Regions from separate parts of the Arthrobacter sp. IK3 genome, predicted to be linked through region 3. Evidence: predicted binding sites of a transcription regulator. Region 3 holds the regulator's gene; each other region holds the start of a gene.

The links. Region 3 encodes HrcA, which represses chaperone genes, less so after heat shock. Its sites were predicted from a motif close to TTNGCACTCGNNNNNNNCGAGTGCNAA; they were not measured.
Region 1: a site for HrcA is predicted at 1,700-1,726, ahead of groL (chaperonin GroEL). Genes of this name have one in related genera too.
Region 2: a site for HrcA is predicted at 5,392-5,418, ahead of ACSLGO_RS04050 (Hsp20/alpha crystallin family protein). Genes of this name have one in related genera too.

What each region holds. Positions count from the first base shown of each region.
Region 1 covers NZ_JBPPSW010000014.1:106,763-116,390, forward strand. The annotation lists gene groL (chaperonin GroEL) at 1-1,548, opposite strand, end outside; gene ACSLGO_RS17010 (NINE protein) at 1,966-2,541, shown strand; gene ACSLGO_RS17015 (cold-shock protein) at 2,663-2,866, opposite strand; gene ACSLGO_RS17020 (LytR C-terminal domain-containing protein) at 3,052-3,654, opposite strand; gene ACSLGO_RS17025 (DUF3263 domain-containing protein) at 3,690-3,998, opposite strand; gene ACSLGO_RS17030 (uracil-DNA glycosylase) at 4,165-4,947, shown strand; gene ACSLGO_RS17035 (siderophore-interacting protein) at 4,980-5,825, shown strand; gene ACSLGO_RS17040 (threonine/serine ThrE exporter family protein) at 5,841-7,415, opposite strand; gene ACSLGO_RS17045 (lipid II:glycine glycyltransferase FemX) at 7,696-8,772, opposite strand; gene ACSLGO_RS17050 (LLM class flavin-dependent oxidoreductase) at 9,000-9,628, shown strand, end outside.
Region 2 covers NZ_JBPPSW010000002.1:279,536-289,163, reverse strand. The annotation lists gene ACSLGO_RS04075 (hypothetical protein) at 1-478, opposite strand, end outside; gene ACSLGO_RS04070 (RNA polymerase sigma factor) at 459-1,031, opposite strand; gene ACSLGO_RS04065 (amino acid permease) at 1,365-2,786, shown strand; gene ACSLGO_RS04060 (carbon-nitrogen hydrolase family protein) at 2,783-3,583, opposite strand; gene ACSLGO_RS04055 (NAD(P)-dependent alcohol dehydrogenase) at 3,624-4,742, opposite strand; gene ACSLGO_RS04050 (Hsp20/alpha crystallin family protein) at 4,848-5,297, opposite strand; gene ACSLGO_RS04045 (hypothetical protein) at 5,491-6,114, shown strand; gene ACSLGO_RS04040 (DUF2804 domain-containing protein) at 6,126-7,118, shown strand; gene ACSLGO_RS04035 (VOC family protein) at 7,213-7,575, shown strand; gene ACSLGO_RS04030 (adenylosuccinate synthase) at 7,626-8,915, opposite strand; gene ACSLGO_RS04025 (hypothetical protein) at 9,112-9,628, shown strand, end outside.
Region 3 covers NZ_JBPPSW010000008.1:190,164-199,766, reverse strand. The annotation lists gene ybeY (rRNA maturation RNase YbeY) at 1-142, opposite strand, end outside; gene ACSLGO_RS12565 (PhoH family protein) at 139-1,176, opposite strand; gene ACSLGO_RS12560 (GerMN domain-containing protein) at 1,561-2,481, shown strand; gene ACSLGO_RS12555 (16S rRNA (uracil(1498)-N(3))-methyltransferase) at 2,552-3,334, opposite strand; gene dnaJ (molecular chaperone DnaJ) at 3,350-4,492, opposite strand; gene hrcA (heat-inducible transcriptional repressor HrcA) at 4,585-5,598, opposite strand; gene ACSLGO_RS12540 (DUF3097 domain-containing protein) at 5,771-6,613, shown strand; gene ACSLGO_RS12535 (DUF4870 domain-containing protein) at 6,767-7,192, shown strand; gene hemW (radical SAM family heme chaperone HemW) at 7,277-8,506, opposite strand; gene lepA (translation elongation factor 4) at 8,503-9,603, opposite strand, start outside.

The DNA of each region.
Region 1 (9,628 bases), on a different contig from region 3:
TTCGGTGGTGAGGAACAGGCCGGCGATGGAAGCCGCGTTCTGCAGGGCGGAACGGGTTACCTTGACCGGGTCATTGACGCCGGCGGCCAGCAGGTCTTCGTACTCGCCGGTGGCGGCGTTCAGGCCGAAGCCTTCTGCCAGACCGCGGACCTTGTCCGCAACAACACCGGGCTCGAGGCCTGCGTTGAAGGCGATCTGCTTCAGCGGAGCGTCGATGGCAACCTTGACGATGTTCGCGCCGGTTGCTTCGTCGCCTTCCAGAACCAGGTTGGCGAATGCCTTCTGGCCGGCCTGGATCAGGGCGACGCCGCCACCGGCGACGATGCCTTCTTCAACAGCAGCCTTGGCGTTGCGCACGGCATCTTCGATGCGGTGCTTGCGTTCCTTGAGCTCAACCTCGGTTGCGGCACCGGCCTTGATGACTGCAACGCCGCCGGCCAGCTTGGCCAGGCGCTCCTGCAGCTTCTCGCGGTCGTAGTCCGAGTCGGAGTTCTCGATTTCGGCACGGATCTGGTTGACGCGTCCGGCGATCTCTTCGGGGTCACCCGCACCTTCGACGATGGTGGTCTCGTCCTTGGTGACAACAACCTTGCGTGCCTTGCCGAGCAGATCCAGCGTGGCGTTCTCAAGCTTGAGGCCAACTTCCTCGGCGATGACCTGCCCACCGGTGAGGATGGCGATGTCGGCCAGCTGGGCCTTGCGGCGGTCGCCGAAGCCCGGAGCCTTGACGGCAACGGACTTGAAGGTGCCGCGGATCTTGTTGACAACCAGGGTTGCCAGGGCCTCGCCCTCAACGTCTTCGGCAATGATCAGCAGCGGCTTGCCGGACTGCATGACCTTCTCGAGGACGGCCACGAGGTCCTTGACGGAGGAGATCTTGGAATTGACGATCAGGATGTACGGGTCTTCGAGGACCGTTTCCTGGCGCTCTGCGTCGGTGACGAAGTAGCCGGAGATGTAGCCCTTGTCGAAGCGCATGCCCTCGGTGAGCTCGAGCTCCAGGCCGAAGGTGTTGGACTCCTCGACGGTGATGACGCCTTCCTTGCCCACCTTATCCAGCGCTTCGGCGATCAGGTCGCCAATCTGCTGGTCACCGGCGGAGATGGAAGCCGTAGCCGCGATCTGTTCCTTGGTCTCGATTTCCTTGGCGGAGGAGAGCAGTTCGGCCGTGACGGCGTCGACTGCCTTCTCGATGCCGCGCTTCAGGCCGAGCGGATCAGCACCGGCAGCAACGTTGCGCAGGCCTTCCTTGACGAGTGCCTGGGCGAGGACGGTTGCCGTGGTGGTGCCGTCGCCTGCGACGTCATCAGTCTTCTTGGCAACTTCCTTGACCAGCTCAGCGCCGATCTTCTCGTACGGGTCGTCCAGCTCGATCTCCTTGGCGATGGAAACACCATCGTTGGTGATCGTGGGGGCGCCCCACTTCTTCTCGAGTACGACGTTGCGGCCACGCGGGCCGAGGGTGACCTTGACGGCGTCGGCGAGGGTGTTCAGGCCCCGCTCGAGGCCGCGGCGTGCCTCTTCGTCAAATGCAATGATCTTGGCCATAACGGCTATCGTCCTTCCGGAACAGTCATGCTTGGATTCTGCATTCCTGGCTGGAGTGCCCGCGACGGACGGGCCTGGGAGCACGATCTCTTTACGTGCATCCGCAGGGCCCTCACCCCAGTGGCTTGCTGGTTCACTCAACGCCGATGACTTAGCAGTCAGTCCGCAAGAGTGCTAACTCAATAATTAGCACTCCCAACCTTTGAGTGCAAGCAGTCACGGCGGCCTGTGACCGGCACCGCGCCCCCTTCCTCATGGCCGGATTGGAAACCCTGCCCGATTCTGCGGGGCGGCAGCCCGGAAGGGCGCGCGCCAGCGTAGATTAGGATCAGCACGGCCGGTCACGCCTCGGCGGCACCACGGCACCGTGCTCAGCAAGCGACGTGCTCAGCGAACGACGATGCCAAGGAGCAGGCCATGGCGCCCAACCAGCCCCCGAACCATTCTTCTCCCCTCGACGGCGAGGCAGACGGGACCCGCGCGCCCGAAGCCCACGGTGCCAGCGCGGCTCCGCCCCCTTATGGCACGCCGCCGGGCGAGTACGCGTCCGAGGCCGGAACAGGTTCAGTTCCCGGGTCCTCCCAGCATCCCGGTGATCCCGCGGGCGGCTACCAGCAGGCCGGCAGCCAGAGTGGATACCAGCAGTACCAGCAGGGACCTCCGGCAGCGAACTACCAGCCCGGGTATTCCCAGGGCTATCAGCAGGGCTATCAGCCCGGGTACCCGCATGGCTACCCTGCGGGTGCTCCTGCTCCATACGGATGGGTCGAGCCCAAGTCGCGGCTTGCTGCAGGCCTGCTGGGCATTTTCCTCGGCGGGCTCGGCATCCACCGGTTTTACCTCGGCTACACCACGCTGGGAATCGTGCAGCTCCTGGTAACCCTGTTCACGTTCGGCTTCGCCGCTATCTGGGGGTTCGTTGAAGGGATCATGATCCTGGCCGGAGCGCAGTCGTTCCGGACAGATGCCCGCGGAGTTCCGCTTCGGGAGTAAGCGCCGCTCGCGAGCAGGCTCGGCATCCGCCAAGACCAGGCGACTAGACAAAGCAGTGAGCCGGCACCCCGACGGGGTACCGGCTCACTGCTTTGTCTACCCGGCGTGTCCGGGCGTCCGCCTAGACGGTCCGGACATCCTCGGCCTGCGGGCCTTTTTGGCCTTCACCAATTTCAAACTCGACCCGCTGGCCCTCCTCCAGTGTCCGGTAACCAGCGGACTGGATCGCGGACCAGTGGACGAAAACATCAGTTTGGGCTTCGTCAACGGTAATGAAGCCGTAGCCCTTTTCCCCGTTGAACCATTTGACGATCCCCTGCGCCATACTCATTCTCCCCTTTTAGGTTCCGCTGCCGCGATGGTGTTCCACGACAGCAGCCAGACCGGAACTGCAGGTGGTTTGCCTGCCCATCCCGTTCGGCTGGCCCTTACTTTAGCCAGCGCCCGGGTCTTCACCCACGGGGTCCGGGGATAGTTATCGAGTCTTAACTAAACGTCGCTGCCCCGGGGTTACTGGAAGCCGGGACCGGCCACAACGGTGACCAGGCTGAACTCGGGAGACTCGGTAATGGTCGCTATTCCCAGCAACTTTCCAAGCTCCTCGGCGTTTGCGCGCTGTGCTTCACCGTTGAAGAAGATCGCCGAGGTCTGCATCGGCATGCCTGCCCAGTTACCTACCTGCGCCGTCGTCCAGCCGTCCGCCCCGATCCGGGTGGAGATCCGGGCACCCAGCCCGGAGACGCCGCTCGCATTGAGCACGACCACCGGCTGTGTCCGGTCCGCCGCCGGTGCCTCCGGCGTCGGCTCCGGGGTGGGAGTCGGCGTCGGAGTAGCTGACGGAGTGGGTGAGGCGCTTGGGCTCGGGGACTGCGACGGTTCCGCGGCAGGTTCGCTGGATTCCGAAACTGCGGGGCTGGCGCTGCTGCCGGCACCGATACCCAGCCGCGGGAGCACGAAATACGCTGCCAGGCCCACCAGGAGGGCAAGGACACCCACCGTGATGATCAGGCCGATTCCGCTGGAGCGCGCCGGAATAAGCCGTTCACGGTGAACGCCTTGGCGGGTCGAGGTCTCCGGGACCTTGTCGAACTCATCCCTGGGGTATTGGCTCATGGCTGCGGTGTCTGTCCTTGTGTATGGGGAATGCCCTAGGCGTCGGTGCCCATGCGGCGGGCCGTACGCGCGCGCTGGCGTGTAGTACGCAGTCTACGCAGCCGCTTCACCAGCATGGGATCGTGCGCAAGGGCTTCCTCGGTGTCAATCAGGGCGTTGAGGACCTGGTAATAGCTTGTGGCTGACATGCCGAAGAGATCGCGGATGGCTTGTTCCTTGGCCCCGGAGTACTTCCACCAGGAGCGCTCAAGTGCGAGCATCTGCTGGTCCCGCTCACTGAGGGGACTCTGGGGATCGACCACACCGTCGAGTGAAAACGCCTCGGCTCCGGCTGATCCTGCCAATCTGTTGTCCCCGTTTCCCGGTTCGCCCGGACTCGGCCGCTCGAGGGCACGGTCCAGGCAAGAGTCTGCTTCCTCAAGCAATCGTAAACCGGAATAACAGTGTTGTCATTCAGGCGGCACCGCCCGCCGGCTGGGATCCTGTCCGTGCATCGCGGACACTTGAGGGGTGAACAGCAGCCATGAACCGGCCCTATTCGATCTCGCCAGCAATGACACCGCCTCGCCCCAGGACCCTGTGCCCTTCGCCTCAGGCATCCCGCTGTCCAGCAGCATCGCCGGAGACTGGGCGGATCTCCTGGCGTCGGAGGCAGACCGGATCCACCGCATTGGCGACGAGCTCCAGCGCCGGATCAACGCCGGAGAGCACATCCTTCCCCCTCCCGCGCATATTCTCCGCGCGTTTACCCAGCCCGCCGAGCAGGTGAAGGTGCTGGTCATCGGGCAGGACCCCTACCCCACCCCGGGCCACGCCGTCGGCCTGAGTTTCTCGGTGGATCCCGGGGTGCGCCCGCTGCCGCGTTCGCTGGTCAACATCTACAAGGAGCTGAGGGCCGACCTTGGCATTGAGCCCGCGCAGCACGGGGATCTCAGCGCGTGGGCCAACCAGGGCGTGCTGCTCCTGAACCGCGCGCTGAGCGTTACCGCCGGCCAGGCGAACTCCCATCGGAACCTGGGTTGGGAGCCGGTTACCGAACTCGCTGTCCGTTCCCTCGCGGCGCGGCGGCACCCGGACGGCTCCCCGCTTCCGCTGGTGGCCATCCTGTGGGGACGCCAGGCGCAGTCCCTGGCTCCCCTGCTGGGAGGATTGCCGCGGATTGAATCGGCACACCCCAGCCCGCTTTCGGCCTCCCGCGGTTTCTTTGGTTCCCGTCCGTTCAGCCGGGCCAACGAGCTCCTCGTGCAACAGGGAGCAACACCGGTGGACTGGAGATTGCCCGGGGTACGGTAGAACAACCACCGCGTTCTAGGAGAAACACCGCTATGCCTGATGCCCCCGCAACCCGGACGCCGGCACCCGCCCGGCGCGCCCGGCCCACGCACACCATGACCGTGCTGCGCCGCGAGCAGCTCTCGCCGCACATGGTGCGCATCGTGGCAGGCGGCCCAGGCTTTGACACCTTCACTCCGAGCAGCAGCACGGACGCGTACTGCAAGATCTGGTTTGGCCGCGACGGCAGGCCGCTGAACGGCACCGTTCCGCTTGAAGAGCTGCGTGAGCAAACCCCCCGGGAGGACTGGCCCGTTTCCCGGACCTACACCGTCCGGTGGGTCGACGTGGAGCGCCGTGAACTCGCCATGGACTTCGTCGTTCACGGCGACGAGGGGCTTGCCGGCCCATGGGCCGCCTCGGCCCAGCCCGGGGATATCCTCACCTTTGGCGGTCCCGGCGGCGGCTACGCCCCCGATCCCGAGGCTGACTGGTACCTCTTCGCCGCCGACGAGTCCGCGCTTCCAGCCACTGCCGCTGCCCTCGAGGCACTGCCTTACGACGCCGTGGGACACGCTTTCATCGAGGTCCAGGGTCCGCAGGACGAACTTCCGCTGAACTCTCCCAGGGGTGTTGTGGTGACGTGGCTCTACCGCGGTGCGGACCAGCCGGCGGGCCGGCTGCTGGTTGCGGCCCTGGACGCGCTGCCCTTCCATCCCGGAGCGGTCCAGGTCTTTGCCCATGGTGAGCGTGAGGCCATGAAGGGCCTGAGGGAAATATTCTTCACCCGGCATAAACTCGAACGCAGTGCCGTCTCGCTTTCCGGCTACTGGGCCGCGGGACGAACTGAGGACGCTTTCCAGGCCGAGAAACGAACTCCGATCGGCAAGATCCTCTAACCCGGCCGCCGTCGATCAGCGGCGGCGGTTGCGGCGGTCGTTGCCGTTCAGGTTCCGGGTCAGCGGCCGGGCCAGGTTGTCACCGAAGACGACGCCGCCGGCGATCGCGAGGATGACAGTCAGCGCGTTGAACAGGCCAATGACCCCTGCGGAGATGTCATCCAGCCCAATGCTCAGCCCGTACATCGAGCGGAAGATGCTCAGCCCGGGGAAGAGGAACAAAACTGCGGGGACGGCCACCACCAGCTGCGGTGCGCCCATCCGCAGGGCAACTATCCTCGAGGCCATGCCAATGACGATCGCGGCGATGGCCGGCGTCAGCCGCGGGCCGACTCCAGCTGCCTCTGAGGCCACCGAGACCAGGAATCCGCCCACCCCGATGAGCACGGTGGGCAGCACCAGGTTCGCCGGTGACTGCTCGGTAATGCTGATAGTTGCCAGCGCGACGGCCAGCACCAGCAGGACGACGGCAAAGGGATAGGGCGAGGAGCCTCCCGTGGTCACCTCCAGCCGCGGCATTCCCACCAGCGCTCCGGCTACCAGCGCGACGGCGATGCCTGCCACGATCGCGCCGAAGGTCAGGAACGCCGAGAGGAAACGGCCGGCAGCTGTCACCGGGAAGCCGTTGATCGCATCCTGCACCGCAGAGACCAGGCGCCCGGTGGGCAGCAGCAGCAGTATCCCTCCGGCCACGACGATGCCGGGTGCTATGTCCAGGTCCGCCACATCCGTGGCGTCCAGCCACCAGAAAAGCATGGCCAGCGCCGTGACCAGGAATCCGCTGGCAGCCGTGGTGAAGAAGTCCGGAACGCGCCAGCGTCCCAGGACCCGCTGCAGCAGGCTGACCAGGATGGTGCTCACGAATCCGACGACGGACCCGAGCGGACTCCCCCCAATGAACGCCACGATTGCAGCGGCGAAGAGGCCGGCTGAAAAGGTGACGGCCCAGCGGGGAAAGGGCTTGGGCTGATGCACGATCGAGTTGAGCTGCTGGGAGGCCTCGGCACGGGATACGTTGCCGTCCACGATGTCCGTGACCAGCCTGTGCACCAGTGCCAGTCCTGCATAGTTGTTGGTCCAGGACCGGACCACCCGCATCACGGTGATGGGAGTCTGGTCCTTTGGAGAGTAATTGAGCAGGACGGACTGGTTGGTGATGTCCACCTCAATGTTTTCAAGCCCGTACGCAGCAGTGACCGCGATCATTGCCGTTTCAACCTCAAGCGCACCGGCCCCGTAACGGAACATTGTCTCGGCCATGCCCAAAGCCAGGTCGAGCGTCTTGCGGGCACTGGCATCCGGTCCGCCGGAACGGACCCGGGGATTGGCGTACGGGCTGCCAGCCAGGCGTTCGACAATGGACATGGCCTGGGTGGGCGGAGTCTCACCCTGCACCAGGCGCTTGAGCACCCGCCGCGCTGCGGCGGACGAGGAATCCGCCCGCTGGGCCGATGAGGGACTGTGCTGCCGCGGGGTCGTCTTCCGGGCACGAGGTTTGGCCGGGCGGGGAGCCGTTCCCGGAGCCGGGCGTCCGGGCTGGCCGGCCGCAGCGGCTTTGCGGGCAGCGGCTGCCTTGCTGCTCTTGGGCATGCGCGGGACCGAGGACGTGGCCGGCGGAGGCTTCGGCTTGGTGCTCCGCAGGCCACCCGGTCCGGGAACGGCGGGAAGCGCGTCGGCCGGAGTCTCAACCCCCGGCGCTTCATGGACCGGGGCAGGCCCGGTGCGCGGATGCCCCTCAGTGCCGTCCGGGCGCCCAGGCACCTTGATGATGGGAAGAAGGCCGGCCACGGGCTCCGGTGTTGGCGCAGGCCCGCGGCGGTCGTCGTCGTTGTCCACGGTGTCCACCCCTGCTTCGCTGCTGGTAGTCGGTTTAGTAGAACGGCTGGTGGTGGCGCCGCCAGTAGACCTGGCGCGTCACGCGTTCTCCTATGGTGTTCCAGATCCGGTAGCGGAGCGGATCCAGCACCACGTCCCAGCAGCCGGTGAAATCGGTGACGGTCTTGGAAAAACTGGTCTTGAACAGGCCCAGGCCGTGGTGCGGGTGTTCCTTGTTCTTCAGTTCGCTGCTGGGCGGAGTGCCGCAGAAATCGTATTCCTCAATGCCGAAGTCTTCCTTGAGCTCCGTGAGGGCGGTCCACTGCACCAGGTGGGAATCCCCGTACTGGCTTCGGCGCGGCTTGGATCCGCCGTCCTTGTAGGTTCCCTTTTTCCCGTAGGCGATCACGAACGCGCCCACGTTGGGTTCGCCGTTCTCGTCGAAGGCAAAGTAGAACCGGCCCTGGCCGGCGTCCACGAAGTTGGACCAGAAGCGGTGGTAGTACTCGTAGGAGCGCATCCGGGCGTCTGAGCGGTCTTCAATGTGGCTCATGAGTTTGTACATGGTCCGCATGTTTTCCTCGGTGGCCTCCACGCGGCGCACGTCGGCACCTTCGCGGATGGCCCGGCGCACGGCGTTGCGGGCACGCGAGGAAATATTCTTGAGGATCTGCTCGGTGTCCGGCGTGGTGTCCAGCAGCGCGGTTGAATCGTTGGGCTGCAGGTTGAACGTCTTCACGAATCCGGCGGAGGTGAACAGGTCCCGGACGTCGTCGCCGTCCACAATGTCCGGCTCGACCTTCAGAGCGAAGACGCGGCGGCCGGTTTGCTTCGCGAACCTGCCCAGTGCCTGCGCCATTGCCGGAACGTCCTCCGGCACGGCTGCGTCGGGACCCTTGATCAGGTACCAGAGGCTGCCGAGCAGCGGGACCTTCTTCTCGATCACCAGGTTGTAGGAGGTGTAGTCCGGGCAGCTGAAGACCACCTGGATCGGGTTCCAGCCGTGATGGGACTTGACCTCAGCGTAGGCAGCGGACTGCAGTACGTTGCCGCCGTTGGGGTTGGACTGGACCAGCTTGTCCCAGTCCGCAACCTCGTCAGCGGTGGCCAGGCGTGCACTAAAGTCTCGCAAAATTCCTCAACTAGTCCTCGTTGGTGGATCATTCTTCCGCCCCCGCACGGAGCACCGGCTCCGGGCCGTTTCCAAGTCTATCCGCCGGGTGCCCGCACCCTGAACGGACACCTCCCGGCGTGCCGGGGAACGGCGGGGACGCGCGGCAGGGGAATAGTCCGCCTCCAGGCGCGGTTGTGCGCAACAATAGATGCATACGCATATGTACGAGGATGAAGGTGGCGGCAGTGGCACAGCAGATTGAACTGGGACTGGACACGTTTGGAGACGTGACGCAGGGCGGGGACGGAACCAATTTGCCCATGCCTGAGGTCATCCGCAACGTGGTGGCCGAAGCCGTGCTGGCGGATTCGGTGGGACTGGACTTCATCGGAATCGGCGAACACCACCGGGACGACTACGCGGTGTCCTCGCCGGAAACCGTGCTGGCCGCGATTGCCGGCCAGACCAGCCGGATCCGGCTTGGCTCCGCAGTGACGGTTCTCTCCTCTGACGATCCAATCCGGGTCTACGAGCGTTTCGCCACGCTGGACGCAGTTTCAAGCGGCCGGGCAGAGGTCATTCTTGGCCGTGGTTCCTTCACGGAGTCCTTCCCGCTGTTCGGCTTTGAGCTCTCCGACTACGAAGTGCTTTTCGAGGAGAAGCTGGACCTGTTTACCCGGCTGCTGAGCGAGGAGCCCGTCACCTGGGAGGGCAGCATCCGCCCGCCGCTGCGCAACGTCCAGGTTTACCCGCCCACGCAGGGCGGCCATATTCCCACCTGGATCGCCGTCGGCGGCACCCCGCAGTCGGTGGTACGGGCCGCGCACTACGAACTGCCGCTGATGCTTGCCATCATCGGCGGCGAACCGGCGCG
Region 2 (9,628 bases), on a different contig from region 3:
TGCCGTGCCCGGGGTCATCAGGGGAGGGCTCGACGGGCAGCGGGGTTTCCGCGGGTGCCGGGGCAGTCTCCACCGGCTCGGCGGGAAGTTGGGGGACGGACGCCGGGTCAGTCTCGGCCGGCACCGGCACCGGTTCGGGAGGGGGAACCTGCTCATACTCCACGGGTGCCGGGGCCTCGTGGGAGTCTTCGGCTGTGATCCACAGGCCGCCGTTGGTGGCCGCCACTCCGGTGGTTCCGGCGGCCATGGCGGCAATGATCGCGCCGCCCAGCAGATAGCCGCGCCGGCGTGAGGACTTCCGGAGAGGAGTGACCCCGGGGGTGAAGAACGCTTCCAGTTCCGGGGACGGGTCCGGGGCGCCTGAGCGGGCTTCCAGCCGCAGGTCCAGGAGTGCGTCGCCCAGCTGGTGGGTGTCCGCTACGCCCGATTCCGCCAGGAGGCGCCGGATGGCTTCTGCGTCACTGGGGTTGCTGGACATGCTGTCCATCTTCCGTGGCCTCCTTCCCTGCGATCTGTTCCCGGAGCGCCAGGAGCGCCCGTCTCTGAAGCTGTTTGACGGTGTTGACCGTCTTCCCCATGATTTCCGCGGATTCCTCCAGGGACAGGTCTGCCACGATACGCAGCAGCAGGACTTCGCGCTGGCCGGGGGTAAGGCCGTCCAGCATCTGTGCTGCCACCAGCCCGGAGTGAAGAACGGTGTCTTCTGCCGAGTCGGAGGACCTGGTGTCGAGCTGTGGATCATACGGTGCAGGAGAAGGCTGGCGCTCACGCCGGCGGTGATCATCAACCATCCGGGCATGGGCTACCGAGAAAACGAAGGTGCGCAGCCCTGCGGCACCTCCCCTGACCGTGGAGATCCTTGAAAAAACGGTCAGGAAAACGTCCTGTGTCAGCGCTTCCGGATCCTCGCAGCCCTTGGACCTGAAATAACCGACGACGGCGGGGGCCAGCGACTCGTAAACCGCCCGCAGCGCTGCCGGGTCGTTTTTCCGCGCCGCAGAGACCATGGGCTCTGTCAGCGGGTCAGCCAAGGCGGGGTCCTTCAATCCGGGACGTTGGGGCGAACCAAATCGTACCCCGCCCAGGCTGAACCTGCTCAGGAGGTGGCCGCGCCGATGCTCGTTGGGGGGATGAGTTCCGGCGCGGCCACTACACCTACGTAATCGCCCGGGCAGCCGAAAAGGTTACGCGGCTATCCGGAAAGTTTTTCCCGGGCCCCCGCTCCCAGTTCCTTCGGAGGAGAATGTGGAAGACTTGACGGCGGTCCGTCCTTTATCGGCGGACCTGTTCCGGGCGGGACCGAGACACCCACCTGCCCGCTCCAATCCAGCAATACCGGGGCCTCCGGCCCGGCCAGGAAGATCATGCCCAGCACCACGCCTCACCACACAGAGCTAAAGCGCGGCCTGTCGCTGCGGCACATCCGCTTCATCGCCCTTGGATCCGCCATCGGAACGGGACTGTTCTATGGATCGTCCGAAACCATCCAGGCTGCCGGCCCCGCCGTCCTGATCGCCTACATCATCGCCGGGTGCGCCGTGTTCCTGGTGATGCGGGCGCTGGGAGAGATGGCGGTACGCCACCCGGTGGCAGGTTCCTTCTCCCAGTACGCCGGACGCTATCTCGGTCCCCGCATGGGTTTCCTCACCGGCTGGACCTTCGCCTTCGAAATGATGATCGTGGCCATCGCGGACATGACCGCGGTGAGCATGTACATGGGCCTCTGGTTCCCGGACACACCCGGCTGGGTGTGGATGATCGCAGCGATGCTCCTGATCGGCGGGCTGAACCTGATGCGGGTCAGCGTCTTCGGCGAAATGGAGTTCTGGTTCACCCTGGTCAAGGTCTCCACCATCATCGCCATGATCGCCGGCGGGCTGTACCTGATTGTCTTCGGTGTCAGTACCGGAGGCTATGAGCCCGGCGTCAACCATCTCGTGGACCACGGCGGGTTCGCACCCTTTGGCGTGTGGGGCATTGTCATGAGCCTTGGAATCGTGGTGTTCTCCTTTGGCGGCATCGAGACCCTCGGAGTGACTGCCGGTGAGACCGGGGACCCGCAGCGGGCCATCCCCAAGGCCGTGAACACCGTGCCGGTGCGGATCCTGCTCTTCTACGTCCTGTCCCTCGGCGTCATGCTGTGCCTGTTCCCGTGGGACCGGATCGGGTCCGAAGGCAGCCCCTTCGTGCAGGTCTTCGCCGGGATCGGCATCCCGTTCGCCGAGCACCTGATCAACGCCGTGGTACTTACCGCTGCCCTGTCCGCCATGAACTCGATCTTCTACGCAGCCTCGCGGACCATGTACGGCCTGGCCGAGCAGGGACACGCGCCGAGGGGCTTCACCAATGTCTCCCGCTACGGAGTGCCGGTATGGCCCGTAGCCATCATCATGGCGAGCCTGATCGCGGGCCTGGGACTCTTCCTGTGGATTCCGGAGCAGCTGTTCCTGGTGGTGGCGTCCACCGCCACCTTCGCCACGATCTTCACCTGGTCCTCGATCCTGCTCAGCCACCACCGGATGCGGCGGCAGATGCGGCGCGACGGTACGCCGTCGGCCGGTTTCGCGTTCCCCGGCTGGCCGGCGCTGAACTACGTCGTCCTGGGTTTTATGGCGCTGGTAACCGTGATCCTGGCCTTCACCGGTCCGGGGCGCACCGCACTGGCGGTTGGCGTGGTGTGGCTGCTCCTGATGCTGGCCGCCTACCGGTTCCTGGTAAAGGACCAGGGCCACAAGCCCATCGACCTGCCCGAACCAGCAGCCAGCGCGGGAACAGACCGGAGCTAGGGCGCGATCTCCTCGGCCACCGAGAACCGCCGGTTGGCCAGCACCGGAAGATACTCACGGACTTCCTCGATCCGGGTCCGCACCACATCGGCCGTTGCCACGGCTTCGGTTTCCTCATCGAGGAACACCTGCGGCACTCCCATCGGATCGAGGATGGCCGAGTGGCCGATGGTGTGCCCGCTCGCCGTGCCGGCCGCAGCCACCCACACCGTGTTCTCGATGGCCCGCGCCTTCAGCAGCGTTTCCCAGTGGTCGATCTTATGCTCGCCCTTGAACCAGGCGGCCGGAACGGCAATCAGGTCCGCGCCCTGCACCGCCAGCGCCCGGGCCAGCTCCGGAAAACGCAGGTCATAGCAGGTCATCAGGCCCACCCGGAGTCCGCCGAGTTCAACCACCTGGATGCCCCGGTCTCCGGGCTTGATGCGGGTGGACTCGGAATAGCTGAACGCATCGTAGAGGTGCAGCTTGCGGTAGGTGGCCGCGATGCGGCCGTCCGCCTCGATGGCCACCAGCGTGTTGTAGGGACGGTCCTCCCCGGAGGATTCGTACCCGCCGGCGACGACGGCGATGCCTAGTTCCGCAGCAACAAGGGACAACCGCTGCACGAAGGTGCTCCATCCGGCGTCCACGGCTGCCGCCAGCGGCCCGTCCACCTTGCCAATGCTGAACATCGACTCTTCCGGGAACACGATCAGTTCGGATCCTTCGGCCCGGGCTTTCTCCGCCAGTGAGCGCATCACTGCCAGGTTGGCGTGGACGTCTCCGCCTGGACTGAACTGACCTACGCTGACCAACATGGGGAACCGCCTTGCCTTCGGGACCGGATGTATCCCCAGCCTAGTGCAGGTCCTCGAAGTGCAGCACGGGTTTCAGGACCTGCCCGGACTTCGCGTCCGCGGCGGCCGAATTGATGTCCCCGAACGCATAGCGGGTGATCATTTTTTCCAGCGGGAACCTGCCCTGCTGGATCAGGTCCACCAAGGCGGGAAGGAACAGCTGCGGAGTCGAGTCCCCTTCCGTGATCCCCAAGACCTGCCTGCCGTTAAGCATGAAGTTCACGTCCAGCTGCACCGTGGACCCCGGAGCGGGGGCACCGATCAGGCCCAGCTTGCCCAGCGGCGCCAGCGCGTCCGCCGCGGTGGCTGCCACCTTGGTGCTGCCCGTGGTTTCAAGCGCATGCGTGACCCCCGCGCCGCCGGTCAGTTCAAACAGGGCCTGCAGCGCGTCGGTGCTGCCGGAATTGACGACGTCGGTGGCTCCCAGTTCGCGGGCCAGTTCCAGGCGGGAGTCCACCAGGTCCATGACCACGATGCGCGTTGACCCGCCGAGCGCGGCGGCCATGACCGCCGAGAGGCCCACGGGACCGGCACCGAACACGGCAAGGGTGGATCCCGGTTCGGGACGCAGGACATTCATGACCGCTCCGGCACCGGTCTGCACGCCGCAGCCCAGCGGCGCCAGCAGGGCCAGGTCCGCTTCCGGGTCCACCTTGGTGACTCCGCGTTCGTCGGCCAGCACCAGGTTGGAGAAGGAGGACTGGGCGAAGAAGTGGCCGTGCACTCCCTTACCGTCCTTGCTGATCGTGGCGCTGCCGTCCAGCCGCTGCCCGCCCACCAGGTTGAGCTCCAGGAAGTAGGTGCAGTAGGCGGGGTGTCCGCTGCGGCAGTTCCGGCATTCACCGCAGCTGGTGAAGCTGAGCAGCACGTGGTCTCCGGGCACCACGGACGTCACGGCAGAGCCGACGGCTTCCACGGTTCCGGCGCCCTCGTGCCCCAGCACTCCGGGCAGCGGGAAGGGAATGTGCCCGGCCTGGACCCCAAGGTCCGTGCCGCATACTCCGGCTGCCTGCACCCGGACCAGGACCTCGTCGGGCCGCGGGTCGTCCAGGACAACATCGGTGATTTCAAAAGGTTCGTTGATGCCGCGCAGGATCGCGGCACGTGCCTGGGTAGTCATACGCCCACGCTACGCGGACCCGTCCCGGGTGTCAGGGTCCCCGGACAAGGACGAGGGGCGGCAGGCGGAAAGTCCGCCTGCCGCCCCTGCACGGGCACGGTTGTACTAGGCGCTGACCGCCTCGGCGTCGTGCTTTTCTTCCACGGCGCCGAGGGACACGCCGGAGCCGGACTGCACTTCGATGCGGCGAGGCTTGGCCTTTTCACTGACCGGGATAATCACGTTCAGCACGCCATTGTCATAATGTGCGCTGATGCCCTCGGTATCGATCCCCTGGCCCAGGCTGAGCTGGCGCAGGAAGGACCCGCCTTCGCGTTCGCGGGTGAGCCACTGGACGCCGTCCTTTCCGCGCAGGGTGCGCTCGGCACGGATGGTCAGCAGCTGCCCGTCGACGTCGATGTCCACGGACCCCGGATCAATGCCGGGAAGGTCAACGCTCAGGACATACCGGTCATCCTCCCGGTACAGGTCCATGGGCATGCCGCGCAGGGATTCACTGCGGACGGCCTGGGCAAGACGGTCGAATTCACGGAACGGATCAAAACGTGTTGCCATCACAAATCAACTCCTTCACTCCGCTGTACGCAGCGGGCTGATCTGCCATTTCGAATCAAAGTTGAGTTGGCTTCACTCAACTTTCGGCAGTAGATTAGCACTTGCAACGCGAGAGTGCTAACCCGAGCTGTTGCAGCGGAAAAACCCGTTCCGCCGTCTTTCATTCGAACCTGGTCTGGAAGGAAAGGAAGCAGTGTCCCACCCCGCGTTGTTCCGGCTTGGAACAGCCACCCGCACCGAACACCTCGAGAAACTCCGCACACTTCCCAGCCGGATAGCCGGCTCACCGCCGTCGCCTCCGCTGGATGCGGCAGGCTGGCTCTGCGGCCTGTGGGTGGCCGCCGCCCTGCTGGGCATCGGCGTTTTCTCCGGCGGAACAACCTCCCTGGTACTGGCGGCGGTGCTGCTGTACGGCACCGGCGGGGCACTGGCCGTCCTGGGCTGGCTGGCCTGGCGCGGCCTAGGCGTCCGCCTGCGCCGCCGCGCGGCCACCGGCCCCGGCACATCGACAGCACGGGACTTCCTGGCGGCCGCGGATGCCGCCCGGGAAGAGGTCCTCCAGGCGCTCTTCCCGGCAGGAGCAACCGGAACTCCCGAGGTGCTGCGGGCAACCGCTCCGGCACGGGCTGCCGCCGCAGCAGCTCCGCACAGTCCCCTTCCGGCACCGGGCAGCAGCCCGGGAACCCACCAACGGCCCGTCCCGCGCTCCGGCAAATCACCGATCCGGAAGAACGCCACCTGCAAGTCCGCCCACCACCGCCGCAGCGCCAAACCGCCCGCCGGCCCGGTACAGGATGATTTCGCCCGCGCCGCCTAGACTGGGGCGCCATGGAGGAAATTCAGGAACCCGTCCAGCTGTCCCTGAAATACGGAAAGCTGAACCCCGAAGCGGTAGGCTTCACCCGCTCACCGCTGCACGCTTCGGCGCACCTCCCCCAGGGGCTTCCCCACGGCTGGCGCACCAAGCGCTGGGAGTACTGGGGCGTGCTGACTCCGGACCTGGTGCTCGGCATGACCATTGCTCACCTGGATTACGCCGCCACCCTCCAGCTCTACGTGTTCGAACGCGCCACCGGCCAGGAAATCAGCCTGGATCCGCTCTCGCTTCCCGCGGGCTCCACCGCGCTCCTGCCCGGCACCCTGCCGCCCCTCACCGCTGTGGGCACCATGGGCGGACTGCACCTGCGCTTCCATGACGACGCCGGCGGCACGCACCTGCGCGCCGAGTCGCCGCGCGTCGGCGTCGAGCTTTATGCCCCGGCGGAAGGCGATGTGCTGGGGGTGGTGGTTCCGTGGTCGGACACGCGGTATCAGTACACCCTCAAGGACGTGGCCCGCCGGGTCAGCGGAACCATCACGGTGGACGGGCGCGCATATGCGGTGGGCGAGGACGCCTTCGCTGTCCTGGACCGCGGACGGGGACGCTGGCCGTATTCCAGGCGCTGGAACTGGGCTGCCGGATACGGAACGGCCAACGGCACCCGGCTGGGTTTGCAGCTGGGCGGGCTGTGGACAGAGGGAACGCCGGCCACCGAAAACGCGCTGATCGTGGACGGCGTGCTGCACCATTACGACGGCGAGCTGGAGTTTAGCTACGACCTCACGGATCCACAGGCAGCGTGGCATGTCCGCGGGGACTGGATCGAGGCCACGCTGACTCCGTTCCACCGGCGGCTGGCTGCGACCAATGCCGTTCTGGTGGCCGCAAAGACCTGGCAGGCGTTCGGCGCGTGGTCCGGCTGGGCTGCTACTCCGGACGGTACGCGCCACAGCCTGGACGGCGTGCACGGCTGGATCGAGGAAGCACGCAACCGCTGGTAACCGTCCGCACCAGCACCTCCTTCACCCCCTATTCCCGAGAGGCACCCGGCTGCTAGGTTTCTTCCGATCTCACCTGAGCCAAAGGAGCCTTACCGTGAGCAGCAGATTCTCTTCCCTTGCCCTCGATGCCCTCGACGTCGACGCGCAGGCCAGGTTCTGGACCCAGGCCCTGGGGTACCGGTTCGCCGAAGAATTCGACGGCGGCATTTCCCTGGCACCCGGCGACGGAGTCCAGGGACCACCCCTGGACATCATCCCTGTCCCGGAGAGCAAGACGGCCAAACTGCGGCTGCACATGGACCTGGTTCCGTACGGCTGCAGCCAGGAAGAGGAGGTGGAGCGGCTGCTGGCGCTCGGCGCGGTGCGCGCCGATGTTGGGCAGGGGCCGGATGTTCCGTGGGTGGTGCTCGCAGACCCCGAGGGCAATGAGTTCTGCGTCCTCGCGGCCCGGGACTAAGACCCAAAAAAGCCCCGCAGCCTTGAAGCTGCGGGGCTTTTCCGGACGGATTACTCGCTGATCAGGTCGCGGATCACGATCGTCTGGTCCCGGTCCGGGCCGACGCCGATCGCGGAGAAGCGGGTACCGGACATCTTCTCCAGGGCTAGCACGTAGTTGCGGGCGTTCTCCGGCAGGTCCTCGAGGGTCTTCGCGCCGGTGATGTCCTCGGTCCAGCCGTCGAAGTACTCGAAGATCGGCTTGGCGTGGTGGAAGTCGGTCTGCGTCATCGGCATCTCATCGAAACGCACGCCGTCGACGTCGTAGGCCACGCAGACCGGGATCTTCTCGATGCCGGTGAGCACGTCCAGCTTGGTCACGAAGTAGTCCGTGAAGCCGTTGACGCGGGAAGCGTGGCGCGCCAGCACGGCGTCGTACCAGCCGCAGCGGCGCGGGCGGCCGGTGTTCACGCCGAACTCGCCGCCGGTCTTCTGCAGGTACAGGCCCATGTCATCGAAGAGTTCGGTGGGGAACGGACCGGCACCAACACGGGTGGTGTAGGCCTTGATGATGCCCACCGCGCGGTTGATGCGGGTGGGGCCAATGCCGGAGCCAACGGACGCGCCGCCGGCGGTCGGGTTGGAGGACGTGACGAACGGGTAGGTGCCGTGGTCAACGTCAAGGAACGTGGCCTGGCCGCCTTCCATCAGGATGACCTTGTCCTCGTCCAGCGCACGGTTCAGTTCATACGTGGAGTCGATGACCATGGGACGCAGGCGGTCAGCGTAGGAGAGGAAGTACTGCACCATCTCTTCCACATCCACGTCGCGGCGGTTGTAGACCTTCAGCAGCAGCTGGTTCTTCTGCCGAAGCGAGCCTTCCACCTTCTGGCGCAGGATCGACTCATCGAAGATGTCCTGGACGCGGATGCCGAGCCGGGCAACCTTGTCCATGTAGGCCGGACCAATGCCGCGGCCGGTGGTGCCGATGGCACGCTTGCCCAGGAACCGCTCGGTGACCTTGTCCATGACCTGGTGGAACGGCGCCACCAGGTGGGCGTTGGCGGAGATCCGCAGCTTGGAGGTGTCCGCTCCGCGTGCTTCCAGCCCGTCGATTTCGGCGAACAGGGCCTCCAGGTTCACCACGCAGCCGTTGCCGATCACGGGAATGGCGTTGGGGCTCAGGATGCCCGCGGGAAGCAGCTTCAGTTCGTACTTTTCACCACCGACGACGACGGTGTGGCCGGCGTTGTTTCCGCCGTTGGGCTTGACGACGTAGTCGACGCGGCCGCCAAGCAGGTCGGTGGCCTTACCTTTACCTTCGTCGCCCCACTGGGCGCCGACGATGACAATTGCGGGCATGGGATCCTCCCCCATTAGTTACGCTAGGGAGCCGCGCCAGGCGCTGAACCGCTACCGTGCATGAGAACGCCCCTGCACCCTGAGACTGGGGACACAGCGGTCCGTGATCCGGGATGCGGGGCTCTTACCTGTCAAGTTTAGCCGATCTGCGGCTTTGCCGGTTTGGAAGGCGGGCACGGAGGCGTACGGTTTAGCCATGGAGCGCTTCCGCGGCTATATCGCCGGGCTGGGTACCGCCTCGGGAACCCGCCTGGTTGTTGGGCACTGGCCGGACTCACCGTTCGGTCCGTTCACCGACGTCATGGTGGAGAACCGGTTCGGTTCCCGGTTGCTGCTGGCGCCCAGCGAAGCGGTTGCCCGCTACGTCTCATCCACCTACACCTTTGACGCGATCGATGTGGTTCCAGTGAGCGCGTTCCTGGCCGAGGACAGGCTGCGGGTCGACGGCGGTCCGCTGCAGCTCAGCGCCCGGCTGGGCCCGGTGACCCCGCTGGGACGGGTCCTTGAAGCCGTACCGGCGCCGCTCGCCGTCCACCCGCTGTGGCTGCAGGCCATCAACCCGCTCGCCAGCCTGATTGTCCGCGGGGTGCGGACCGCGGGAACTACCGGGGACCGGCTGGAGTTCTACGGAGTACGCTCCATCCGCCGCCTCGCGTCGGCGCAATGTTCCTGGAACGGTGAGGACATGGGCGCCCTGCGGCCGGTCAGCCCGC
Region 3 (9,603 bases):
CGATGGCGTCCTCGTCCACGAGGATGATCGAAAGTTCGGCCTCCGGGTGGACGTACATGGCGTCCAGGACGAACCGGCCCAGGCGGGACAGCGCTTCCTCGTCCGCCGGCATGGCTGACTCGTTGTTGACTTCGATGCTCATCGCTTCTTCTCCTGCGCCGCATTGCCTGCCCCGGTGCGGGAACGGCGTTCTTCATCCCACTCGCTGTAGGCGGTCACGATGTCGCTCACCAGGCGGTGCCGGACGACGTCAGTGGCGGTGAGTTCGGAGAAATGCACGTCCTCGATGCCGTCCAGGATTTCATGGACGATCCGCAGGCCGGAGGTAGTGGAGCCGGGGAGGTCCACCTGGGTAACGTCGCCGGTGACCACCATCTTGGACCCGAACCCAAGGCGCGTCAGGAACATCTTCATCTGTTCCGGCGTCGTGTTCTGCGCTTCGTCCAGGATGATGAAGGCGTCGTTGAGGGTACGGCCACGCATGTAGGCCAGCGGGGCTACCTCGATGGTTCCGGCGGCCATGAGCCGGGGAATCGATTCCGGGTCCATCATGTCGTGCAGCGCGTCGTAGAGCGGACGCAGGTACGGATCGATCTTGTCGTTAAGCGTGCCGGGAAGGAATCCAAGCCGCTCCCCCGCTTCAACCGCCGGACGGGTCAGGATGATTCGGTTGACTTCCTTCTGCTGCAGGGCCTGGACCGCCTTGGCCATGGCCAGGTAAGTCTTTCCGGTGCCCGCCGGGCCTATCCCGAAGACAACCGTATTGCGGTCGATCGCGTCAACGTAGTTCTTCTGGTTGAGCGTCTTCGGGCGGATGGTGCGGCCGCGCGTCGAAAGGATGTTCTGGGTGAGGACCTCGGCCGGCCGGTCCGCACTCTGGTCCCTGAGCATGGTGATCAGCTGTTCGAGGATCTGGGGCGTCACCCGCGTCTGGTGCCGCGCAAGGACGCGGACCTCGTTGACGAGGCGGACGGTCCGGTCCACTGCAGGGGCTGGGCCGGAGACTGAGAGCTCGTTTCCGCGGACGTGGAGGTTCACCTCCGGAAAGGCGTTCTCGATGACTTTCAGGGCTTCATCGTTCGCGCCCAAAGACTGGACCATGTGCTCGGTTGAGTCGAAGACAATCGTCTGCTGGTCCTCACGGATGGTGCCGATTCCTGCTGAAGATTCGGTCATATATGCGGCCCCTCGGCCTCTCATCGCCCCTTATCGGAATTCTGGATGGTACGTCTGCTGAAGTTCATGGTGCCCACAGACTTCTTAATTCTACTGGATATGCGCCCGCACGTGCCCCGCCGGCTTCCGGTAGCGCTGCAGGGAACGGATCGGCGGATCAGTTACGGACTGTGTGAGCTGTATTACGCCGTTTGTCTCGGCTTGGCATCGTCTGGGTCTCAATCAAGTATCAGTCCCGGCCGGAAGGCCGGAACCCCCGGTTTGGGCCCGTGCGGCTGTGCCAAGCTTGATGGAATGCTCCGGCCGCGACCCCCTGTCCCGGACGGACCCCCACAGCATCGACCGGACTCGTGCCGGCACAGGACATGGAAGGCAGGGACAGTCATGACCGAGCAGCGAACTCGCCGCTCCGCACGTTTCCGCCTCCTGCTGGCCGCGGCAGCAGCCCCGCTGCTTCTGGGTTCCTGCGGCGTGGTTGCGGAACTGCCCACCACCAGCATGCCCAGCTCCTTTAGCGCCGCGACTTCCCCCGAGGGTCACCCGATGGCTGTTTCCGCACCTGCGGAAGCTACGGAATCAAAGGTAGTGATGCCGGTCTACTGGCTGGGCCTGAACGGGTCCGATGTCCAGCTGTACCGTGAGTTCCTTCCGTCGAAGAACACGGGCGACCCCATCGGGGAAGCGGTAATGACCATGACTACCGCGACGCCGTCAGATGATGACTACTTCACGCCGTGGGCCCCGGCCTCCAGGGTCACTGCCTCGATCTCCAGCAAGAACGTCATCACAGTGGACATTTCCGCGGATGCCTTCAAGCCGTCCCTGGATGCCGGCATGGCCCACCGCGCGGTCCAGCAGCTGGTGTATACGGCAACCGCCGCAGCCGCGAATGCGGGCCTGACTACTGCCGGCTACAACGCAAGTGTTGCCGTACTCGTGGACGGCAAGGCCGGTTACAAGGCGTTCGGCCATGAGGACCTGGAAGGGGACCTCACGCGGGACAAGTCCATGCCCGCGCCGATCTGGATCATCAGCCCGCAGGCGGGAGACGGCACTGAGGCTTCCGTGACGGTCACCGGCTCCGCCGTGGAGCGCGATGAGCCGCTGTTCTGGAGCGTGGAGCGGGTAGTCAACGGACGGCCTGAGACGTCCGCCCTGAAATCCGGTGAGATCCGGCTGGATGCCGCATCCGGCGAGACGGCGATGTTCGACATCCAGATCGACCTGGACCCCGGTGAGTACAGCCTGCGCGTGTTCCACGGCGAGGGCGAGAACGAGGATTCGAAGCGCTTCACGGTCTACTAGGCTCTCCGGCCTCGGAGAGCCCAAATTCAGCAGCTGACCCGGGAAGGACCTTAGTCCGCCCGGGCCGTGCTCAGTTCCAGCGGCCCAGCAGGTGGTTCAGCAGCACCAGGGCAGCAGGGCCCGCACTCGAGGAACGCAGCACATGCGGACCCAGCCGAACCGCAACCGCACCGGCGTTCCGCAAGGCCTGGAGTTCAGCCGGGCTGATTCCACCCTCCGGCCCCACCACGACGGCGATGGACCGGATTCCAGCCTCCAGGCCGGTTCCCACGGACCGTGCCAGCGCGAGTTCAACGGCAGCTGCCAGTGGAACGTCGGCTTCCTCGTGAAGCACCAGGACCAAATCGGTCCCCGCCAGGACCGCAGCAAGGGCCTTGCTGTCGGCGACATCGCGCACCTGCGGAATCCGGGACCTGCGGGACTGCTTGGCCGCCGAGGTCACTACGGCGCGCCACTTGGCCTGGCCCTTGGCCGCCTTGTCAGCACGCCACCGCACGATGCTGCGCTCGGACTGCCAGGGAAGGACTGCGTCCACGCCAAGTTCGGTTGCGGCCTCGATCGCCTGCTCGTCCCGGTCGCCCTTGGCCAGTGCCTGGACAAGCGTGATCTCGCAGTCCTGGCCTGATTCTACCGCTACGTCCCGGACATCGACTTCCAGCAATCCCGGCTCGGCGGACCGTACGGTTCCGCGCAGGCGGGTTCCGGCGCCGTCGACAATATCCACGTCTTCTCCCGGTGAGAGCCGCTTGACTGCCACTGCATGCCGCGCCTCAGGGCCGGTGAGCGCGAAGACGCTCCCCGGTGCCGCGGCAGCAACGAGTTCGGGATCGCCGAAGAAGATGGGGTTGGTCACCGTGGGCTCCGGCGCCTAGTGGTTGCCGAGACGGTCGCGCAGCTTGGCGAAGACACCGCTGTTGCTGCTGCCGCTGACCCGCCCTTCGGCGAATTCCTCTCCGCGCAGTTCCGCGAGCCGGCGCAGCAGTTCCTCCTGCGCGGCGTCGAGCTTCTGCGGGGTCTCCACCTGGACGTGCACCATCAGGTCACCGCGGCCGTAACCGCGCAGGTGGGTCACGCCAAGACCCTTGAGCGTAGTGACTTCACCGGACTGGGTGCCGGCCTTGATGTTGATCTCACGTTCACCGTCAAAGGTGTCCATGGTGATGACGGTGCCCAGTGCGGCCGCCGTCATCGGCACCGTCAGGGTTGCGTGCAGGTCATCGCCGTCGCGCATGAACACGGGATCCGCGTTGACCCGGATTTCGACGTACAGGTCACCCTGCGGTCCGCCGGCAGTTCCGGCTTCACCCTGTCCGCTGAGCTGGATCCTGGTGCCTGTTCCGACGCCGGCGGGAACCTTGATGGTCAGGGTGCGGCGGCTGCGGACGCGTCCTTCCCCGGCACATTCGTGGCACGGGTCCGGGATGACGGTGCCGAATCCCTGGCACGAGCCGCAGGGCGCGGTGGTCATGACCTGGCCGAGGATTGAACGCACTGCACGCTGGACCTGGCCGCTGCCGTGGCAGATGTCGCAGGTGCGGGGCGAGGTTCCGGGCTGGCAGCAGGAGCCCTCACAGGTGGGGCAGAGGACAGCGGTTTCGACGTCGATTTTCTTGTTTGTGCCGAAGACGGCATCCTTCAGGTCGATCCGGACGTTGATCAGCGCATCCTGGCCGCGCCGGGTGCGCGATGCCGGGCCCCGTCCCCCGCCGGGGGCTCCGCCGCCAAAGAAGGTGTCGAAGATGTCCTGGAAGCCGAAGCCCTGGCCGCCGAAGCCGGCGCCGCCAAACCCGTTGTCCGTGCCGTTTTCCTGGCCGGTGGTGTCGTAGACCCGGCGCTTCTGCGGGTCGGAGAGGACCTCGTAGGCATGGGTCACGGCTTTGAACTCGTCCGCAGCTCCGGGGGCGGTATTCACGTCCGGATGCAGTTTGCGGGCCAGCTTGCGGTAGGCCTTCTTGATTTCCTCGCCGGTGGCATCCCGGCTCACGCCGAGTACCTGGTAGTGATCACTCACTCGTGCACATCGCTTCCTGTATTGCGTACCCCGCCTCGGGGGTGGTTAGTCTTCCGCAGGGCACCGTTCGGCGCGCCTGCCGGTCTGGTGGGTCAGTTGTTCAGGACCCGGGAAAGGTAGCGGGCAACGGCTCGGACCGCTGCCATGGTGTTGGGGTAGTCCATCCGGGTGGGACCGAGGATTCCAACCATAGCGGACGCGTCCGGCCCGTACCCAGTGGCTACGACGGATGCCTCGGACAGGGAACCGTACGGATTCTCGGATCCGATCCGCACCGAAACACCCCTGGCATCCTGTTCCATCTCGGAGAGCAGCCGGAGCATGACCACCTGCTCTTCGAGGGCCTCCAGGATGGGGCCGATGGTCAGCGGGAAGTCACCGGTGGCCCGGGCCAGGTTCGCAGTGCCGGCCATCACCATGCGGTCTTCACGGTTGATGCCGGCCAGCTGTTCAAGTGCCCGTCCCAGCGCGCCAGCGGTGCCGCGCAGGTGCGCCGGCACGGTGGCCAGCGTATCCGCGAGATGGGAAGTGATCCGGGTCAGAGTGGTTCCGGCCAGTGCCTGGAGGAAGTGCTGGCGCAGTTCGTGCAGGTCCTGTTCGGTTACGGGAGCGGGGGCGGTGATGACCCGCTGTTCCACCCGGCCCGTCGTGGAGATCAGGACTACCAGCACCTGCGCCGGTGCCAGCAGGACGAATTCGATGTGCCGCACCTTGGCATTGCCCAGGTGCGGATATTGAACGACGGCGACCTGGTTGGTCAGCTGGGAGAGGAGACGCACCGTGCGGTCCAGAATGTCATCGATGTCCTCCGCATCCTCCAGGAGTGTCTGGATGGCACGGCGTTCAGCCGCGGAAAGCGGCTTGAGGTCCGAAAGCTGGTCCACGAACAGGCGGTAGCCCTTGTCCGTGGGGATGCGCCCTGCGGACGTGTGCGGCGCAACGATCAGGCCCTCTTCTTCGAGGACAGCCATGTCATTGCGGATGGTTGCGGAGGAAACCCCGAGGTGGTGGCGTTCAACCAGGGCCTTTGAGCCGACCGGTTCACGCGAGTGGACGTAGTCTTCGACGATGGCCCGGAGCACCTCGAGCCGGCGTGGTTCGCTCAATGGTTTCCTCCTTCGCTGACTGGCTTTCCGCTGGCAGCTGTTCTCAGGCCAGACTTAGCACTCGGTGTCCCTAAGTGCTAAGTCTAATACCATCCGCTCCCGTTGCTAGCATTGGTTCCTGCGTGCCTGCCGCCACCGCAGGCCCTTCGCGCGTCGTCAGGAACGAGGAGTCATGCCCAGCTACGAGTGGGGTCCGCAGGACATCACCGCCCCGGCCCGTAAGGCCCTGCGGCAGGTGGGTGCCGAGAAGGGCCTGGTGCTGGAGGAAGTCCAGACCGGGTGGGTAGGCGCGGTGATCCGCACCGAGAAATCCGGCGGCATGCACCTGGTGGTGCTGGAAGATTACCGCGGGCGCACCCGGTCCTTTGAGCTGGGCTTCGGATTCCTCCTGGAAGGCGAACCCGTTGAAGTTGTCCCGGCCGTTCAGGCCCAGGCCCCCGTTGCCCGGCGTACGGCGTCAGGCTCTGTCGCCGTGGAGAACGTCCGTGCGCGAACGGCCCGGGCCAGCCGTATCTGGGTTGAGGGCAAACACGACGCGGAACTGGTGGAAAAGGTCTGGGGTGACGACCTGCGGATTGAAGGCATCGTCGTCGAACCCCTCCACGGCGTGGACGACCTTGCCGGTGCCGTGCGGGAGTTCTCTCCCGGACCCGGGAGGCGGCTCGGGATCCTCGTAGACCATCTGGTGTCCGGGTCCAAGGAATCCCGCATAGCGGCTGAAGCCATGAGGGTGCCCGGAGCTGCCGGGAACGTGCTCATTGTCGGGCACCCGTACGTGGACGTCTGGCAGGCCATCAAGCCCCACGTCATCGGACTGGCTGAATGGCCCGTGGTGCCCCGGCATGAAGACTGGAAGACCGGAATCCTCAAGGGACTTGGCTGGCCGCACCGCGACCACACCGACGTCGCCGTGGGCTGGAAGAAGCTCCTGGGTTCGGTCCGCACTTACGCCGATTTGGAGCCGTCACTGCTGGGCCGGGTGGAGGAAGTCATCGACTTCCTCACCGTTCCGTAGGACTGCGCCGGAAACCTGGCGCGCCCGCCGTCGGCACGGCACGCGGGGCCCCGGTGCCTGCTCCGGCCGCTGAAGCCAGTACCCTTGTCTAACAACAGGTACCCGCGGGGGGGGCGACCCCTGCGTCATCTGAGAGTTAAAGGAAAAGCCACCGTGTCCAACCCACGCCCGAACCACCCGCAGCCGGCTAACAGCGGTTCGCCGGCGCGCCCGGACTACCAGGGTGCCCCGGCCAACGCCCTTCCCCTGACCGCGTCGGAAGACCGCCAGTGGGCAACCCTTTCCCATTTTGGCGGGATCCTGGGTTTTGTTCCTTCCCTCATCATCTATCTGGTGTTCCGTGACCGCGGGCCGTTCACGGCCCAGGAGTCCAAGGAAGCGCTGAACTTCACGCTACCCCCCACCATCCTGGCCCTCGTTGCCTGGCTGCTTTCCTTCATTCCGGTGGTCGGCGGGTATTTCGCCATCCTGAATGCACTCATCTGGATTGTCGTGGCAGTGTACTCGGTGATCGCCGGAATCGAATGCAACCGCGGCCGGCCTTACCGCTACCGTTTCAACCTGCGCCGTTTCCGCTGACACGTCAGCGCTGACGCTTCCGGCCCCACGCGAAAGACCCGCCGCCCCATGGGGGCCGGCGGGTCTTTTGGTTCTGTGCACGGTCTACGGGAGCAGGCGCCGCACCACGGCGTCGGCCAGCAGCCGGCCCCGAAGCGTGAGCAGCACGGTTCCCGCGATGGCGGCCTTCGGTTCAACCAGGCCGTCCGCAATCAGGCCGGCGATCTCGTGCCGTCCCTCCGGGCGGAGCAGTTCCCGCGGCAGGCCTTCGGCCAGCCGGGTGCGCAGCATGACGTCTTCGAGGTAGCGGGTGTCCGCGTCGAGGGTCTCACGCCCGACGGCGGGTGACTCCCCCGCCGCGATGCGCTGGGCGTAGGCCGTGGGGTGCTTGGCGTTCCACCAGCGGACACCGCCAACGTGGGAGTGCGCCCCGGGTCCGATCCCCCACCAGTCATCGCTGCGCCAGTAGGCCAGGTTGTGCCGGCAGGCATCCTGCGGCGTGCGCGCCCAGTTACTGACCTCGTACCAGTTGAGCCCGGCAGCCGTGAACAGCTCGTCGGCCAGCAGGTACTTGTCCGCGTGGTCGTCGTCGTCGATAGGCGGGACTTCGCCGCGGCGCATGCGCGCGGCCAGCTTGGTCCCCTCCTCTACGATCAGCGCGTAGGCGGAAATGTGGTCGGGTTCGTAGCTCAGGGCTTCCTCGACCGAGTGCTTCCAGTCCGCCAGGGACTCACCGGGCGTGCCGTAGATCAGGTCGACGCTGACTTTCAGTCCGGCATCCCGCGCCCACTGCACCGCCTGAGGCACCCGGGAAGGCGTATGGGTGCGGTCCAGGACCGCCAGGACGTGCGGCACGGCGGACTGCATGCCAAAGGACACGCGGGTGAAGCCGGCATCGGCAAGAAGCTGCAGCGATTCCGGGGTCACCGAGTCGGGGTTGGCCTCAGTGGTAACTTCCGCGCCTGGTGCCAGACCCCACTGCTGTACGGCTGTGCCCAGGATGGCGGCCAGGTCTTCGGCGGGCAGCAGGGTTGGGGTTCCGCCGCCGAAGAAGACAGTCTCAATGGGGCGTTCGGGAAGGCCTGACGCCGTCAGCGCCCCGGCAGCGAAACGCACCTCCTGCGCGGCTGTGGCCGCGTAGGCGTCCTGCGAGGCACCTCCACCCAGTTCGGTAGCGGTGTAGGTGTTGAAGTCGCAGTAGCCGCAGCGTACGGCGCAGAACGGAATGTGGACGTACAGCCCGAATTTCCGCTCTGCAGCCGCCGCTGCTGCGTCGGACGGGAGAAGTCCGTCCTTTGGCGCGGGATCCCCGAGGGGCAGTGCGCTGGGTGTCACTTCTTGGATTTGTCCTTGGATTCGTCGGAGGACAGGGCAGCCACGAAGGCTTCCTGCGGGACTTCCACGCGGCCAACCATCTTCATGCGCTTCTTGCCTTCCTTCTGCTTTTCCAGCAGCTTGCGCTTACGGCTGATGTCGCCGCCGTAGCACTTGGCAAGCACGTCCTTGCGGATGGCGCGGATGGATTCGCGGGCAATGATGCGGGAGCCGATGGCGGCCTGGATGGGAACCTCGAACTGCTGCCGGGGAATCAGTTCCCGCAGCTTCCCGGTCATCATGACGCCGTAGGCGTAGGCCTTGTCCTTGTGGGTAATGGAGCTGAAGGCGTCCACCTGCTCGCCCTGCAGCAGGATGTCCACCTTGACCAGGTCGGAGACCTGCTCGCCGTCGGCCTTCCAGTCCAGGGAGGCGTAGCCGCGGGTCTTGGACTTCAGCACGTCGAAGAAATCGAAGACAATCTCGGCCAGCGGCAGGCGGTACCGGATTTCTACCCGGTCTTCGGAGAGGTAGTCCATGCCGCCCAGGACACCGCGGCGGGTCTGGCACAGTTCCATGATGGCCCCCACGAACTCACTGGGTGCCAGGATGGTGGCCGCCACCATCGGCTCGCGGACCTCTTTGATTTTGCCTTCGGGGTACTCGCTGGGGTTGGTCACGGTGACCACCTTGTTGTCCTCAAGCGTCACCTCGTACTCAACGTTGGGTGCGGTGGAGATGAGGTCCAGGTTGTATTCGCGCTCGAGCCGTTCACGCGTGATTTCGAGGTGCAGCAGGCCAAGGAAGCCCACGCGGAAACCGAAACCGAGGGCGGCCGAGGTTTCGGGTTCGTACACCAGCGCGGCGTCGTTGAGCATCAGCTTTTCCAGCGCGTCACGCAGTACCGGGTAGTCGGCGCCGTCGATCGGGTACAGGCCGGAGAAGACCATGGGCTTGGCATCGGCGTAGCCGGGCAGTGATTCGGCGGCGGGCTTTGCCAGATTGGTGACGGTGTCCCCCACCTTGGACAGGCGGACGTCCTTCACACCGGTGATCAGGTAACCCACCTCGCCGACGCCGAGGCCCTTGGAAGGCGTGGGTTCGGGCGAGCTGACGCC